2 linked regions of the Streptosporangium sp. NBC_01755 genome follow. The protein of the gene in region 1 interacts with the protein of each later gene in a pairwise test. Links are inferred from orthologs where the notes say so. Each region holds a gene or a part of one and is shown on either strand. Other genes may lie near its edges. The genes, in order: OG884_RS31895 and OG884_RS09845.

Region 1 (6,598 bases):
GATCTTCACGTCGCCAGGGGAGTCGAGTCGCTGCTCCTCCCCGGGGTCCTCGATCTCGATGAAGGCCCAGGCCCGAGCCCCGGCGGGAAGGTGCCCCAGGGAGGCGGCGATGGCCGGCAGCGCGCTCTCGTCTCCCGCGAACAGGTGCCAGCCGGCTTCCGGATCGGGGGTGTAGGCCCCACCCGGGCCGAAGAAACAGATCTCCTCACCCGGTTGGACCCGGTCGGCCCACGGCCCCGCGAGGCCGCTGTCGCCGTGGTGGACGAAGTCGATCGTCAGCTCGCCCGCGTCGGCGTCCCAGTGGCGGACGGTGTAGGTGCGGGTGGTGGGCCACTGCTCGCGGGGCAGGTCACGGCGGATCGCCTCCAGATCGAACGGCTGCGGGTAGCTCACCCCCGCCGGGGCGAACAGCAGCTTCACGTAGTGGTCCGTGTACTCGTCCGCGTGGAAACCGGCAAGCCCCTGGCCGCCGAGCACCACCCGGATCATGTGCGGGGTGAGCCGTTCGACCCGCTGGACCCGGACGCTCGTCACCTTGCGCGCGGGTTTCTCGTCTGCCATACGCCACTCCGGGGGAGTCAAAGTTAGGTGAACCTAACTCGTACCATACGTCACCGAAGTGCGGTGATGGTGTCCGCCGCCCGGCCTGTCCGCTCCGGGGCGGTGATCGCTGCTGTGAATCTACTTTGTAAAGGCGTCGGGGCCGGTGCGGAAACCCCACGATCCCGGATGCCGGCGAGCCGGGCCGTGCCTCAGTGGCGCATGGACGCGACCTGGCGGATCAGGTCGGAGACCCGCACGATGCCCATGCAGCGGCCGACCTCGTCGGTGACCACCAGGTCGTCGTAGACGCGCTCGGCGTCGCGCCCCGCGACCTGCATGGCCGCGATGGCGGAGGTCGTCTTGGGAACCGCGCGGGCGGGGTCGGCCAGCCGTCCGGCGGGTTTCCTGCCGTGCAGGGCGTGGCCGAACCGGCCGGAGATCGACAGCAGGAAGCGGCTACGGTCGAGGCTGCCCCTGGGACGCTGGTACTCGTCGACGAGGACCACGCTGGTGATGGACGGCTCGCCGCCGAAGGCGTTGATCACGGCCTCGGCGGTGGCCTCGTAGGGCAGGGTCACCGCGGGTAGCAGGAACTCCTGGACGCGTGGACCGAGCGTGAACCGAGACGGCTCCTGCTCGACGACCGGGAGCGGCACGTGCACCCGGCCGGACGGTCCGGGGGTCAGCAGCGGGCCCTGTGCGAGCCGTACCCCCCAGCCGCGGAGTGCGGAGAGCTGGGCCTCGTCGCTCACGCCGGAGGCCAGCACGTGCGCGCCCGCCTCCCTGGCGAGCCGGGCCAGACCCTCGCCGATCGCGGTGCGGCGCGGGTCGCGGGGCACCTGGGCGATCAGGTCCGGGGAGATCACCGCCAGGTACGGTGCGGCGTCGGCGAGAAGGTCCAGCGGGATGTGCCCGGTGCCCAGGTCGCCCACCGCGATGAGGTAGCCGATGGCGCGCAGGCCGTCCAGGCCGACGATCAGGGAGCGGCGCTCGAACTGGGCGAAGTCGCCCCGTACGGTGAGGATCACCTCGCGGGGTCGCCGCCCGGACGCGCGGAGGGCCTCGTGGAGCGGTGCCAGTGCGGCCGTGCCGCCGATCACCGCGACCGTCGGCAGGGTCAGCACCAGCGGGAGCAGGGTCTCGCCGGCGGCGGCGTCGTGCACCGTCTGGATCGTGGTGGAGATGTTCCCGCGGCCCTCGCCTCCCGCCTGGAGTGCGATGACGCCTCCGGTGTCGAGGTCGACGACAGGCGTGAGGCTCGCGGGGGCCGCTGCGGAGGCCTGCGGGTTGACGTGCGCTCTGGTCGTCACATTCAGAAGGATGGGGGTTGCTGTGGCATCACAGAAGCAACGTGCAGCGATGTTCACTGATATTTCGCTGTTCGTTGGATTTGGTCGGCGAGATCGTGTGTTCCGCGAGGTCAGCCGGTAGTGTCGCGTTTCATGACGTCGCGACCGGCCAAGGGGGGAGGCCGCTGGGTCTCGGTGGCGCCCGACCGCCTGAACCGCTGGATCGACGGTTTCGTCGACAGGCACGGCCCGCCGGGGGTGACGGCCTCGGTCTCGGTCGTACGCCTCGAAGGCGCGGACGGCGCGGTCGCCGAGTGCCAGGTGCCGTTCCCGCCGCTGACCCCGTCCGGGGGCGGTCCGCTGGCGCGTCTGGTCACCCACGTGCGCACCGAGCGCAGGGTCGGGGTGCTGCTCGTCCGGCTGGGCGGCCACGCGGCGGGGATCTTCCAGGGTGAGGAGCTGCTCTCCTCCAAGGTCGGTTCGCGGCCGGTTCACGGGCGCAGCGCGGCGGGTGGCTGGTCACAGCGGCGTTTCGCCCGGCGCAGGGAGAAGCAGGTGGACCAGGCGCACGAGGCGGCGGCCGAGGTGGCGCTGCGCGTCCTGGGGCCGTGGGTGGGCGAGCTGGAGGCTGTCGTGCTTGGCGGAGACCGGCGCGCGGTCGACGCGTTGCGCTCCGACCGCAGGCTCGCCCCGGTCTTCGCGCTGGAGGCCGAGCCCTTCCTGACGGTCCCCGATCCGAGGCTGGTGGTCCTCAAGGACACCCCCGCCGGGTTTCGCGCGGTCCGCATCAGGGTGAGCGATCCCACGTAATCGAGGAGAGCCCAGGTGTTGCCGCGCCGTACACTGATCGGTATGCGCACTCCCGATTGACCGTCGTCCCGATGAAGGCGAGACGGCCGAGCCGAGAGCCGGGAGACACAGGGCGCGGCGGGTTCGGCCACAGTGAAGTGAGCCTGTGTATTTCCTGCTGGGAGTGTTCTCCAACCATGATCGTAGCTTCTGACATCGAACTGCGGGCCGGGGCCCGCCTGCTCATCGAGGGCGCGTCGTTCCGGGTGAACCCCGGTGACAAGATCGGGCTCGTCGGCCGTAACGGGGCCGGAAAGACCACGCTGACCCGGGTGCTCGCGGGGGAGGGGGCGGCGGCCTCGGGCACGGTCTCCATCAGTGGCGAGGTCGGCTATCTGCCGCAGGACCCGCGCACCGGTGATCTGCACGTGCTGGCCCGCGACCGCATCCTGTCGGCCCGCGGGCTGGATGAGGTGCTGCGCGAGCTGCGCGAGGCCGAGCTGGGCATGTCCTCGGCCGACGATCGCACCAGAGACCGCGCCGTGCGCGCCTACGGGCGCCTGGAGGACCGTCTGCACGTGCTGGGCGGGTACGCCGCGGAGTCGGAGGCCGCCTCGATCGCCTCCAGCCTGGGGCTGCCGGACCGGGTGCTCGGCCAGCCGTTGGAGACCCTCTCCGGAGGGCAGCGCAGGCGGGTGGAGTTGGCTCGGATCCTCTTCAGCGGGGCAGAGACTCTCCTTCTTGACGAGCCGACAAACCACCTAGATGCGGACTCAATCGGGTGGCTTCGTGATTTTTTACGATCTCACCAGGGCGGCTTGATCATTATCAGCCACGACGTGGGTCTTCTTGAAGCGACGGTAAACCGCGTCCTGCACCTCGACGCCAACCGTTCGGTGATCGACACCTACAACGTCGGCTGGAAGTCCTATCTGGCCCAGCGGGAGACCGACGAGAAGCGCAGGAGGCGCGAGCGCGCCAACGCCGAGAAGCAGGCCTCCGCCCTGATGTCGCAGGCCGACAAGATGCGTGCCAAGGCCACCAAGGCCAAGGCCGCGCAGGACATGCAGCGCCGCGCCGAGCGCCTGCTTTCCGGCCTGGAGGTGGAGCGGCGCAGCGACAAGGTCGCCAAGCTGCGCTTCCCCCAGCCCGCTCCGTGCGGGCGCACCCCGATCATGGCGGAGGGGCTGTCGAAGTCGTATGGCTCCCTGGAGGTCTTCACGGACGTCGACGCCGCGGTCGACAGGGGCAGCAGGGTCGTGATCCTGGGTCTGAACGGCGCGGGAAAGACCACTCTCCTGCGCATCCTGGGTGGCGTCGAGGAGCCCGACACCGGGGCGGTCAAGGCCGGTCACGGGCTCAAGCTGGGCTACTACGCGCAGGAGCATGAGACGATCGACCCCGGCCGCAGCGTGCTGGAGAACATGCGCTCGGCCGGGGGAGAGCTTCCCGACGTGGAGTTGCGCAAGGTTCTGGGCTCGTTCCTGTTCACCGGCGACGACGTGGACAAGCCTGCGGGGGTGCTGTCGGGAGGGGAGAAGACGCGGCTGGCACTGGCCACGCTGGTGCTGTCGGCGGCCAACGTCCTCCTCCTCGACGAGCCCACGAACAACCTCGATCCGGCCAGTCGAGAGCAGGTTCTTTCGGCGCTAACGTCCTATTCTGGGGCGATTGTGCTTGTCACGCATGATGAGGGTGCTGTGGAGGCTCTACGACCCGATAGGGTGATCTTGCTGCCTGACGGAGTTGAAGACGCATGGAGCGACGAATTTTCCGATCTTGTGGCACTTGCGTGATCTTAATTTGAGCGGGTACGGATCTTTTCCCGTGGAGTAGGTAGCCGATCTCGCTGAAATGACTGATCATGGCGTGTGTAACGCTGCGGAAGTCTGGCACTACAGGAGGTACTCGTGGCCGAGACTCTCAAGAAGGGCACCCGGGTTACCGGGGCCGACCGTGAAAAACTGGCCTCCGATCTCAAGAAGCGCTACAGCGCGGGTGAAAGCATCCGTGCTCTGGCCGCTTCGACCGGCAGGTCGTACGGGTTCATCCACCGCATCCTGAGCGAGTCCGGTGTGACTCTGCGCGGGCGTGGTGGCGCCACCCGAGGCAAGTCCAAGCGCTGACTCCACCTCGGAACGCGCGACCGCAGCCGCTCGTCCCCCACACGCCGCAGCCGTTCCCGCCCGAGCCTATAGAACCTCATTCTGGAGAGTCGATAGGGTCGGGCGAGGCGGAAACGGAAGGTGGGAGAACGGGCGATGGTGGAAGCGGTGTTCGGGGGGAGTGCGGAGGAGATCTCTCTCAAGGAGGTCGGTCTGCGCTACGAGGTGGACGGCGAGATCGCGACGATCACGCTGGACCGTCCGGAGAAGCGAAACGCTCAGACGTTCGCCACCTGGTCGGCTCTGGCTCATATCGGTAACAACCTGCCGCAGCAGGTGAGGGTCGTCGTGATCAGAGGTGAGGGGCCGTCCTTCTCGGCGGGGATCGATCTGAGGATGTTCACACCGGAGGGGGTACCAGGGCAGGGGACGTTCACGTCCCTGGCGACACTCGAGGAGACGGCTTTCGTCGACCGGGTGGCGTCGGCCCAGCGGGGTTTTCTCTGGCTGAGGCGTCCCGACATCGTCTCCGTGGCAGCTGTGCAGGGCCACGCGGTAGGCGCGGGGTTTCAGCTGGCGCTCGCCTGTGACCTGCGGGTCCTGGCGGACGACGCCAAGCTGTGCATGAAGGAGCCGGCTCTCGGGCTGGTCCCCGACCTGACCGGCACCAAGCCGCTGGTCGATCTGGTGGGCCTGTCCCGGGCCATCGAGATCTGCCTGACCGCCCGCGTCGTGGGGGCGCAGGAGGCGGCCAGGATCGGCCTGGCCGAGCTGGTCGTCGCACCGGGAGAGCTGACGGAGGCCGTGCGCGACCTGACCGCCGCGCTGCTGGCGACCAACCGCGACGCCGCGACGGCGACCAAGCGGCTGCTCCAGGGTGCTTCGGGGCGCACACTGGAGGAACAGGCCGCGGCCGAGGCACGCGAGCAGGAGGCACGTATCAAGGCGCTTTTCGGGTAGCCCGTCTGGCTTTCACGCGAGAGACCCGACCCGAGACGGTCGCGACCTCCGGGGCTCAGCCGTGGGGAGAGGTCAAGCGGCCCATTCGGGCGAGCCGCGGGTGTTCGCCTCAAGCTGATGAGGGAATGAGTGTGCCTCTCCCGGTGCTCGCACCGGGAGAGGAGGCCAGATGGCAATGATGGGTGGGGGCTTCGGCCCCCAGATGATGCACTCGCTCCGGCGTGACAGCTCGGTGACCAAGGAGCGTCTGGCGCCGGGCACGGTCAGGCGCATCGCCCGCTACGCCAGGCCGTTCTCGCGGCATATCGCGGCCTTCCTCGCGCTGGTGGTGGTCGGCTCGGTCATCGTGATCGCCAACCCGCTGCTGATGAAGGCGATCATCGATGACGGCATCGTCGCGAGGCGCCAGGGGGTGGTGATCGCCCTCGCGCTGGTCATCGCGGGCCTGGCGGTCGCGGACGCGGTGCTCACCCTGGCCCAGCGCTGGTTCTCCGCGCGGATCGGTGAGGGCCTCATCTACAACCTGCGCACCGAGGTCTTCGACCACGTCCAGCGCATGCCCGTGGCCTTCTTCACCCGCACCCAGACCGGCGCCCTGGTCTCCCGGCTCAACACCGACGTCATCGGAGCCCAGCGCGCCCTGACCAGCACGCTGTCATCGGTCGTGGCCAACGTGGTCATGCTGGTGCTGGTCCTGGGCGCCATGCTGGTGCTCTCGTGGCAGATCACCCTCGTCGCCCTCGTACTGCTGCCGATCTTCGTCTTCCCCGCCAAGTGGGTCGGCAGGAAGATGTCCGGGCTCACCCGCGAGCAGATGGAGCTCGACGCCGAGATGAGCTCCATGATGACCGAGCGGTTCAACGTAGCCGGTGCGATGGTCGCCAAGCTGTACGGCCGCCCGGACGACGAGGC
Region 2 (7,931 bases), 4.7 Mb from region 1 along the record:
ATGCCCCGGAGCCCAGGAGGTGGGGGCGGCGAAGCGGTCGACCCCCTTCCTGGCGAAGCGCGCGGCCACCTCGGCCTGGTCGCTGGCCAGGACGTTCACCGCGAAGTGATCGGCCTGCCGGAGCCAGGACCAGGTGCTCGACGACTGGTCCACATAGAAGGAGACCAGCGGGGGCGTAAGGCTGACGGACGAGAACGAGGTGGCCGTGAGACCGACCGGCACACCTTCGAACTGCGCCGTGACGACGACGACCCCGGCCGCGTGGACGGCCAGCGCCTGCCGGAACCGCTCCGCGTCGACCGCTCGGCCGGACAGGGTCTCGGTCATGACGCCTCTCCCAGGGACGGGCGGGGTACCACCAAGATGCTCCACTTGGTCACTTTTCCCCCTTTGAGGAATAAAAGACACTTCTCAGAACCCATTGATGCCGCCATCTCTTCCCGGCGTCACACCGGAGCCCTCTGCCCGAGGGCCGCCACCTGCGGACCGGCCCGGTCGGCCCAGGGGCCGAGTGCCGCGTCGAGGTCGGAGAGCTGCGATTCCAGCAGCGCGAGGCCCGGCATGGGCACCACTCAGGGACGAGAAGGGCTGGCGGATACCCGGCGGCGATCCGGTGACAGGGGTCACGCACCTCTCCGAGCTCTACCTCGCGACCGACCCCGGCTACCAGGGCCGCTACACGGTGCCCTGCGTCTGGGACATCGCCGCCGAGCGCCTGGTCACCAACGACTACCCGCAGATCACCCTCACCCTGGAGACGGCCTTCGCGCCGTGGCACGCCGAGGGCGCCCCCGACCTCTACCCCGAGGAACTGCGCGAGGAGATCGACGCGCTGAACGAAGTGATCTTTCACGGCCTCAACAACGGCGTCTACCGGGCCGGGTTCGCCCGCTCCCAGGAGGCGTACGACGAGGCGATCACCGCGGTGTTCGCCACGCTCGACCTGCTGGAGGAGCGCCTGACCACCCGGCGCCGGCTGCACGGCGACGCGCTCACCGAGAGCGACGTGCGGCTCTACCCCACGCTCGCCAGGTTCGACGCGGTCTACAACTCGCACTTCAAGTGCTCGGTGCGACGGCTCGTCGACTATCCGGTCCTGTGGGCCTACGCCCGCGAGCTGTACGCCATCCCCGCGTTCCGCGACACGACCGACTTCGACCAGATCAAGCGGCACTACTTCGTGACGCAGACGAACGTCAACCCGAGCGGGATCGTGCCGCGGGGGCCGGAGATCGACTGGACCGCTCCCTGACACGACCCTCGTACTCGACCACCATCCCCGGCCCGTGCAAGGTGACCTACACCAACCACGGCCAGCGACCCGAGGGGTTGCACCCGCTGCGGCTTATCGGCGTGGGGTGGCCGTCCGCTGAACGGTCACCCCGTCCTTCCTCGAATCGCCGTGCACGCCGCCTAAACTGGGGCCGTGATCGAGGACATCTGGGTGGACCCCGCCGTCAGCGCGCTCAGGCCGGACTTCGCGGTGCTGGTGATGGGAGTGTACGGGCTGCGCAACGGGCCGACGGACGACAGGTCGCGGGCCTGGCTGGCAGAGGCGGCCGAGAAGGCGGTGGCGGTCGACGACGCGAGGGTCGAGGCGTGGCGGGAGGCCTACCGGGCATTCGGCGCCAAGCCGCAGCGGACCCGGCCCTCGGTGGACGCCCTGGTCAGACGGATGCCGCCGCCGGAGATCAACCTGGTGGTCGACGCCTACAACGCGATCAGCATCAGGCACGGCCTGCCGATCGGCGGAGAGGACCTGACCCGCTACGAGGGGACGGCCCGTCTGGTGCGCGCGGCCGGCGACGAGCCGTTCGAGGTCGTCGAGAGAGGCGAGCCCGCGATCGACCACCCGGAGATCGGCGAGGTCGTCTGGCGCGACGACCGGGGCGTCACCTGCCGCCGGTGGAACTGGCGGCAGTGCGTCCGCACCCGGATCACCGAGGAGACGACGGATGCGCTGTTCCTGCTGGAGCGGCTCGCGCCCCTGTCCACCGAGGAGTTGCGCGCCGCCGGAGACGAGCTGGCCGGCCTGCTCGAAGATATTACCCCGAGGATACAGCTAGAATTCCGACTGGTCGGATTGAACTGACGAAGCCCGCCGGATCCGGCCGACCAGGGACTCAGCGACCGAAACGGATACCCAGGGGTGACCGTTTTAAACAACTCTGAGAGGATCGACAAGGAAGCTGCGGCCAGAGTGGCGCAGGTCCGGGCTAAGGCGAGTAGCCTTGGACAGGTTCTTTATCATCAACGCCGATCTGCGGAAGAGGGCGATTTCCGCCGTGTCGTCTGAGTCGTCGCGGACAAACCCGCTGGCAGCCTTCGGTCAGAACGAATGGCTTGTCGACGAGCTGTACCAGAAATACCTCCAGGACCCCGAGTCGGTCGACCGGGCCTGGTGGAACTTCTTCGCGGACTACAACCCTGATTCGGGGGCCGGTAAGGCCGCTCCCCCAGGTGCGGCGACCGCCGCGTCCACTCCTCCGACACCGACCGCCCCTTCGGCCTCGGCTGTCCCAGCCCCGGCCTCCGCCGCTCCGGCCACCCCGGCCCCCGTGGCGACGACCCCAGCGCCGGCGGCCAAGGCCGCTCCGGCGGACCGATCCAAGCAGGAGACGCAGTTGCCCGCCGGTGCCGAGGAAGTTCGACTACGCGGCGCGGCCGCGAGGACTGCCGCCAACATGGAGGCCAGCCTTGTGGTCCCGACGGCGACCAGCGTGCGCGCGGTCCCGGCGAAACTGCTGATCGACAACCGGATCGTGATAAACAACCACCTGTCGCGCGGTCGCGGCGGCAAGGTGTCGTTCACGCATCTCATCGGCTACGCGGTGATCAAGGCCCTCAAGGTCCTGCCGGAGATGAACCACTCCTACACCGAGGTCGGCGGCAAGCCGGTGCTGGTCAAGCCCGAGCACGTCAACCTGGGCCTGGCCATCGACGTCGCCAAGAGCGACGGCACCCGCCAGCTCCTGGTCCCGTCGATCAAGGCGACCGAGCAGATGGACTTCCGCCAGTTCTGGGTCGCCTACGAGGACGTGGTGCGCAAGGCCAGGGCGGGCAAGCTGGGGGTCGACGACTTCGCCGGCACCACGATCTCGCTGACCAACCCGGGCACCATCGGCACCGTGCACTCGGTGCCGCGCCTGATGCCGGGGCAGGGCACGATCATCGGCGTCGGCGCGATGGAGTACCCCGCGGAGTACCAGGGGGCCTCCCCCGACACGCTCACCCGCCTCGCGGTGAGCAAGGTCATGACGCTCACCAGCACCTACGACCACCGGATCATCCAGGGCGCCCAGTCGGGCGACTTCCTGCGGCAGGTCCACCGGCTGCTGCTGGGCGAGGACGGCTTCTACGACGAGATCTTCGAGGCCCTCCGGATCCCGTACGAGCCGATCCGCTGGGTCCATGACATCTCCACCACGCACGACGACGACGTGGCGAAGTCCGCGCGGGTCATAGAGCTGATCCACGCCTTCCGGGTCCGCGGCCACCTGATGGCCGACACCGACCCGCTGGAGTACAAGCAGCGCAAGCACCCCGACCTCGACATCAAGTCGCACGGTCTGACCCTCTGGGACCTGGAGCGCGAGTTCGCCACCGGCGGCTTCGGCGGCCGGCCCCTGATGAAGCTGCGCGACATTCTCGGCGTGCTGCGTGACTCCTACTGCCGGACCATCGGCGTGGAGTACATGCACATGCAGAACCCCGAGGAGCGGGCCTGGATCCAGGCCCGCGTCGAGCGGCCGCACGCCAAGCCCGACCGCACCGAGCAACTGCGCGTCCTGGAGCGGCTGAACACCGCCGAGGCGTTCGAGACGTTCCTGCAGACGAAGTTCGTGGGGCAGAAGCGCTTCTCGCTGGAGGGCGGCGAGTCACTGATACCGCTGCTCGACTCGGTGCTGAGCGCCGCGGCCGAGGAGCGGCTCGACGAGGCCGTGGTCGGTATGGCCCACCGCGGTCGCCTCAACGTGCTGGCCAACATCGTCGGCAAGTCGTACGGGCAGATCTTCGGCGAGTTCGAGGGCAACATCGACCCGCGCAGCGCCCACGGCTCCGGTGACGTGAAGTACCACCTGGGTGCCGGCGGCGACTTCGTCTCGCCCGACGGTTCCAAGATCAGGACCTCGGTCGTGGCCAACCCCTCCCACCTGGAGACGGTCGACCCGGTCCTGGAGGGCGTGGTCCGCGCCAAGCAGGACCTCCTGGAGCGCGGCGAGGAGGGCTTCACGGTCCTGCCCGTGCTCGTCCACGGCGACGCGGCCTTCGCAGGCCAGGGCGTGGTGGCCGAGACCCTCAACCTGTCGCAGCTGCGCGGCTACCGCACCGGCGGCACCGTGCACATCGTGGTCAACAACCAGGTCGGCTTCACCACCAGCCCGGCCAGCTCGCGTTCCAGCGTGTACGCCACCGACGTGGCCCGGATGATCCAGGCCCCGATCTTCCACGTCAACGGCGACGACCCCGAGGCCGTGGTCCGGGTCGGCCGCCTGGCCTTCGAGTACCGCCAGGCGTTCCGCAAGGACGTCGTGATCGACCTGATCTGCTACCGGCGCCGCGGCCACAACGAGATGGACAACCCGGGCTTCACCCAGCCGCTGATGTACGACCTGATCGACGCCAAGCGCTCCACCCGCAAGCTCTACACCGAGGCGCTGATCGGCCGGGGCGACATCACGGTCGAGGAGGCCGAGGGCGCGCTCCGCGACTACCAGGCCAAGCTGGAGAACGCCTTCACCGAGACCCGCGCGGCGGCCAACGCGTCGGCGGACGAGTTCCCCCGCCCGCCGGTCGACATGGAGACCATCCCCTGGTCCCACGAGGACGTCAAGACGGCCGTCTCCGAGGAGACCGTCAAGCGGATCGTGGAGACCCAGCTCAACATGCCCGAGGGCTTCACCGTCCACCCGCGCCTGCTGCCGGTGCTGCAGCGTCGCGGGCAGATGGTCACCGAGGAGCGTATCGACTGGGGCATGGGCGAGACCCTGGCGTTCGGATCACTGCTGATCGACGGCCACCCGGTCCGCCTCGTCGGCCAGGACTCCCGGCGCGGCACGTTCACCCAGCGGCACGCCGTGCTGGTCGACCGTGTCACGGGCGAGGAGCACACCCCGCTCAAGGCGTTCAACCAGGGCACCACGAAGTTCTACATCTACGACTCCCTGCTGAGCGAGTACGCCGCGCTCGGTTTCGAGTACGGCTACAGCGTGGAGCGGCCCGAGGCGCTGGTCGCCTGGGAGGCGCAGTTCGGCGACTTCGTCAACGGCGCTCAGTCGATCATCGACGAGTACCTCACCTCGGGCGAGCAGAAGTGGGGCCAGCGCTCCGGTGTCACCCTGCTGCTGCCGCACGGCTACGAGGGACAGGGCCCCGACCACTCCTCGGCTCGCATCGAGCGCTTCCTGCAGATGTGCGCCCAGGACAACATGACCGTCGCGCAGCCCACGGTGCCGGCCAACTACTTCCACCTGTTGCGCTGGCAGACGCTGTCGAACCGGCACCGCCCGCTGGTGGTGTTCACCCCCAAGTCGCTGCTGCGGCACAAGGCGGCGATCTCGTCGGTCAGCGACTTCACCTCGGGGTCGTTCCAGCCGGTGCTGGGCGACACCACGGTCGCCCCCGGCAACGTCCGCAAGGTCGTGCTGGTCTCCGGCAAGCTCTACTACGACCTGGCGGCGGCCCGCGACAAGCAGGGGCGCAACGACGTGGCGATCGTCCGTCTTGAGCGGCTCTACCCGTTCCCCGGCAACCCGTTGGAGATCGAGCTGAGCCGTTACTCCGCCGACATCGAGCTGGTGTGGGCGCAGGACGAGCCGCTCAACATGGGTCCGTGGTCGTTCCTGGCACTCAAGATGGCCGAGAACCCGGACGTCTTCGGCGGACGTTCGATCAAGCGGGTCTCCCGCAAGGCCAACTCCTCCCCGGCGACCGGCTCGCACTCCACCCACGAGGCCGAGTTGCAGCAGATGCTGGGGGAGATCTTCATCTAGGAGGGCGGGCCGCCGGCCACCGGCGGTCCACAGTGCAGGCGTCACCACGGAAGTCCCCCGCAGGAACCTCTGCGGGGGACTTCCCCATTATCGCAAGTGTCACCACGAGGAGAACGATGTACTTCACCGATCGGGGCATCGAGGAGCTCGTCGAGCGCCGTGGCCAGGAAGAGGTCACCATCGTGTGGCTGGCCGAGCGGCTGCGCGAGTTCGTCGACCTGAACCCCGACTTCGAGACCCCGGTGGAACGACTGGCCACCTGGCTGGCCCGGCTGGACGACGAGGACGACTGAGAAAAACGCGATATATCTTGACCTCCCATCTGACGCGACATATCGTGTCTTGTACAAGGAGGTCACGACCATGCGGCAGTGGACGATCGAGAAACCAGAGCAGCGCACCTTCGACTCGGTGAAAAAGCTGAACGTGCGCATCGTGGCGGGCAAGCTGGCGGTGCTGGCCGGCGACGGCCCCGCCACACTTGAGATCACCGAGGTGGACACCACGCCGCTGCTCGTCACCCACGACGACGACGGCACGCTTACCGTCACCTACAAGGACCTGACCTGGGACGGCCTGCTGGGCTGGCTGCGCCCGGGGCGCCGCCGGACGACGCTGACGCTGACCGTTCCCAAGGACTGCCCGCTCAACGTGGGGGTGGTCTCCGCCTCCGCGGTCGTCTCCGGATTCGAGGATCGCACCTCGGTCAGGAGCGTCTCGGGTGACATCGTGCTCGACGGGGTGAGCGGCGAGATCAACGCCGACACCGTCTCCGGCGACGTGGAGAGCCGCGACCTGGTCGGCGACCTGTCGTTCAAGAGCGTCTCCGGCGAGCTGACCGTGGCCCAGGGCACCCCTCGGCGGCTCAGCGTCACCACCGTCTCCGGCCGGATCACCGCCGACCTGGAGCTCCCGCCGACCGGTCATGTGACGCTGAACAGCGTCACCGGCGACATCGTGCTCAGGCTCCCGCACGCCGTGGATGCCGATGTCAAGATCCGCTCCACCTCGGGCAGGCTCGACACCGCCTTCCCCGAACTCCACAACTCCACCCAGGCCGGCGCGAGATCGCTGACCGGCCGGCTCGGCGGCGGCATGGCGTCCCTGACGGCGCACACCGTCTCCGCCGACGTCACCCTGCTGAAGGGAGCCCAAGCATGAGCCCGGTCTTCGGTCACGGAAGGCTCCGGCTCTATCTCCTGAAGCTGCTGGAGGAGAGCCCCCGCCACGGTTACGAGGTGATCCGGCTGCTCCAGGATCGCTTCCTCGGCGTCTACTCCCCCTCACCCGGCACGATCTACCCACGCCTGGCCCGTCTGGAGGAGGAGGGGCTGGTCACCCACGAGGTCGTGAACGGCAAGAAGGTCTTCACGATCAGCGACCGGGGTCGCGCCGAACTCAACGACCGCCTCGACGAGCTCGCCGATCTGGAACAGGAGATCTCCGACTCGGTCCGCGACATCGCCCGCGAGGTCAAGGAGGACGTGCGCGACACCGTGAAGTCGCTGCGTGAGGAGCTCACCCAGATGGCACGTGACGTGCGCCAGGGCGCCAGACACGAGGAGAAGCAGGCCAAGCACGACCAGCGCGGGGCCTGGCGCGAGCAGAAGACGGAGTGGCAGCGCCAGAAGCACGAGTGGCAGCGCCAGACCGGCGAGTGGAAGGAAGACTGGAAGAGGATCTGGGCCGGTGGCTTCACCGGTGAGGGTTCGCGCGCCGGTGACGCCCGGCTCGGGCAGATGCTGGCCGAGTTCGTCGAGGAGGTCCGCGGGGACGCGTCGAACGCGCAGGTCAGCGAGGAGACCCTGGCCACCGCGCAGGACGCCCTGTACGACGCGGCCCGCCGCATCCGCGAAGCGCTCCGATGACCCTCCGGTACGGCCGGCGCCCGCCCCTGCCGCCGACGAGACCCGCACCTCGCGCACCCGGGCCGGCGGG

Evidence for each region.
Region 2: the proteins of OG884_RS31895 (region 1) and OG884_RS09845 interact in binary tests that used the Escherichia coli proteins (3 or more experiments, as listed by UniProt). The link is inferred for Streptosporangium sp. NBC_01755 from one-to-one orthologs.

What each region holds. Positions count from the first base shown.
Region 1 is NZ_CP109131.1:6,915,619-6,922,216, forward strand. The notes cover bases 2,198-5,117. They hold OG884_RS31895 (ABC-F family ATP-binding cassette domain-containing protein), read left to right. Parts: upstream 2,198-2,818; coding sequence 2,819-4,417; downstream 4,418-5,117. Other genes in these bases: OG884_RS31890 (acVLRF1 family peptidyl-tRNA hydrolase), read left to right, coding at 2,198-2,642; OG884_RS31900 (helix-turn-helix domain-containing protein), read left to right, coding at 4,532-4,747; OG884_RS31905 (enoyl-CoA hydratase/isomerase family protein), read left to right, coding at 4,883-5,117. In the rest of the region: OG884_RS31880 (siderophore-interacting protein), read right to left, coding at 1-561; OG884_RS31885 (EAL domain-containing protein), read right to left, coding at 753-1,853; more of OG884_RS31890, read left to right, coding at 1,986-2,197; more of OG884_RS31905, read left to right, coding at 5,118-5,686; OG884_RS31910 (ABC transporter ATP-binding protein), read left to right, coding at 5,856-6,598. UniProt on the Escherichia coli protein: Genetic data indicate it may be involved in ribosome assembly or function.
Region 2 is NZ_CP109131.1:2,167,699-2,175,629, forward strand. The notes cover bases 1,941-6,193. They hold OG884_RS09845 (multifunctional oxoglutarate decarboxylase/oxoglutarate dehydrogenase thiamine pyrophosphate-binding subunit/dihydrolipoyllysine-residue succinyltransferase subunit), read left to right. Parts: upstream 1,941-2,285; coding sequence 2,286-5,993; downstream 5,994-6,193. Other genes in these bases: OG884_RS09840 (B3/B4 domain-containing protein), read left to right, coding at 1,941-2,092; OG884_RS09850 (DUF6104 family protein), read left to right, coding at 6,110-6,193. Outside these bases: OG884_RS09825 (flavin reductase family protein), read right to left, coding at 1-327; OG884_RS09830 (hypothetical protein), read right to left, coding at 447-572; OG884_RS09835 (glutathione S-transferase C-terminal domain-containing protein), read left to right, coding at 614-1,252; more of OG884_RS09840, read left to right, coding at 1,427-1,940; more of OG884_RS09850, read left to right, coding at 6,194-6,286; OG884_RS09855 (DUF4097 family beta strand repeat-containing protein), read left to right, coding at 6,357-7,154; OG884_RS09860 (PadR family transcriptional regulator), read left to right, coding at 7,151-7,861. UniProt on the Escherichia coli protein: E1 component of the 2-oxoglutarate dehydrogenase (OGDH) complex which catalyzes the decarboxylation of 2-oxoglutarate, the first step in the conversion of 2-oxoglutarate to succinyl-CoA and CO(2).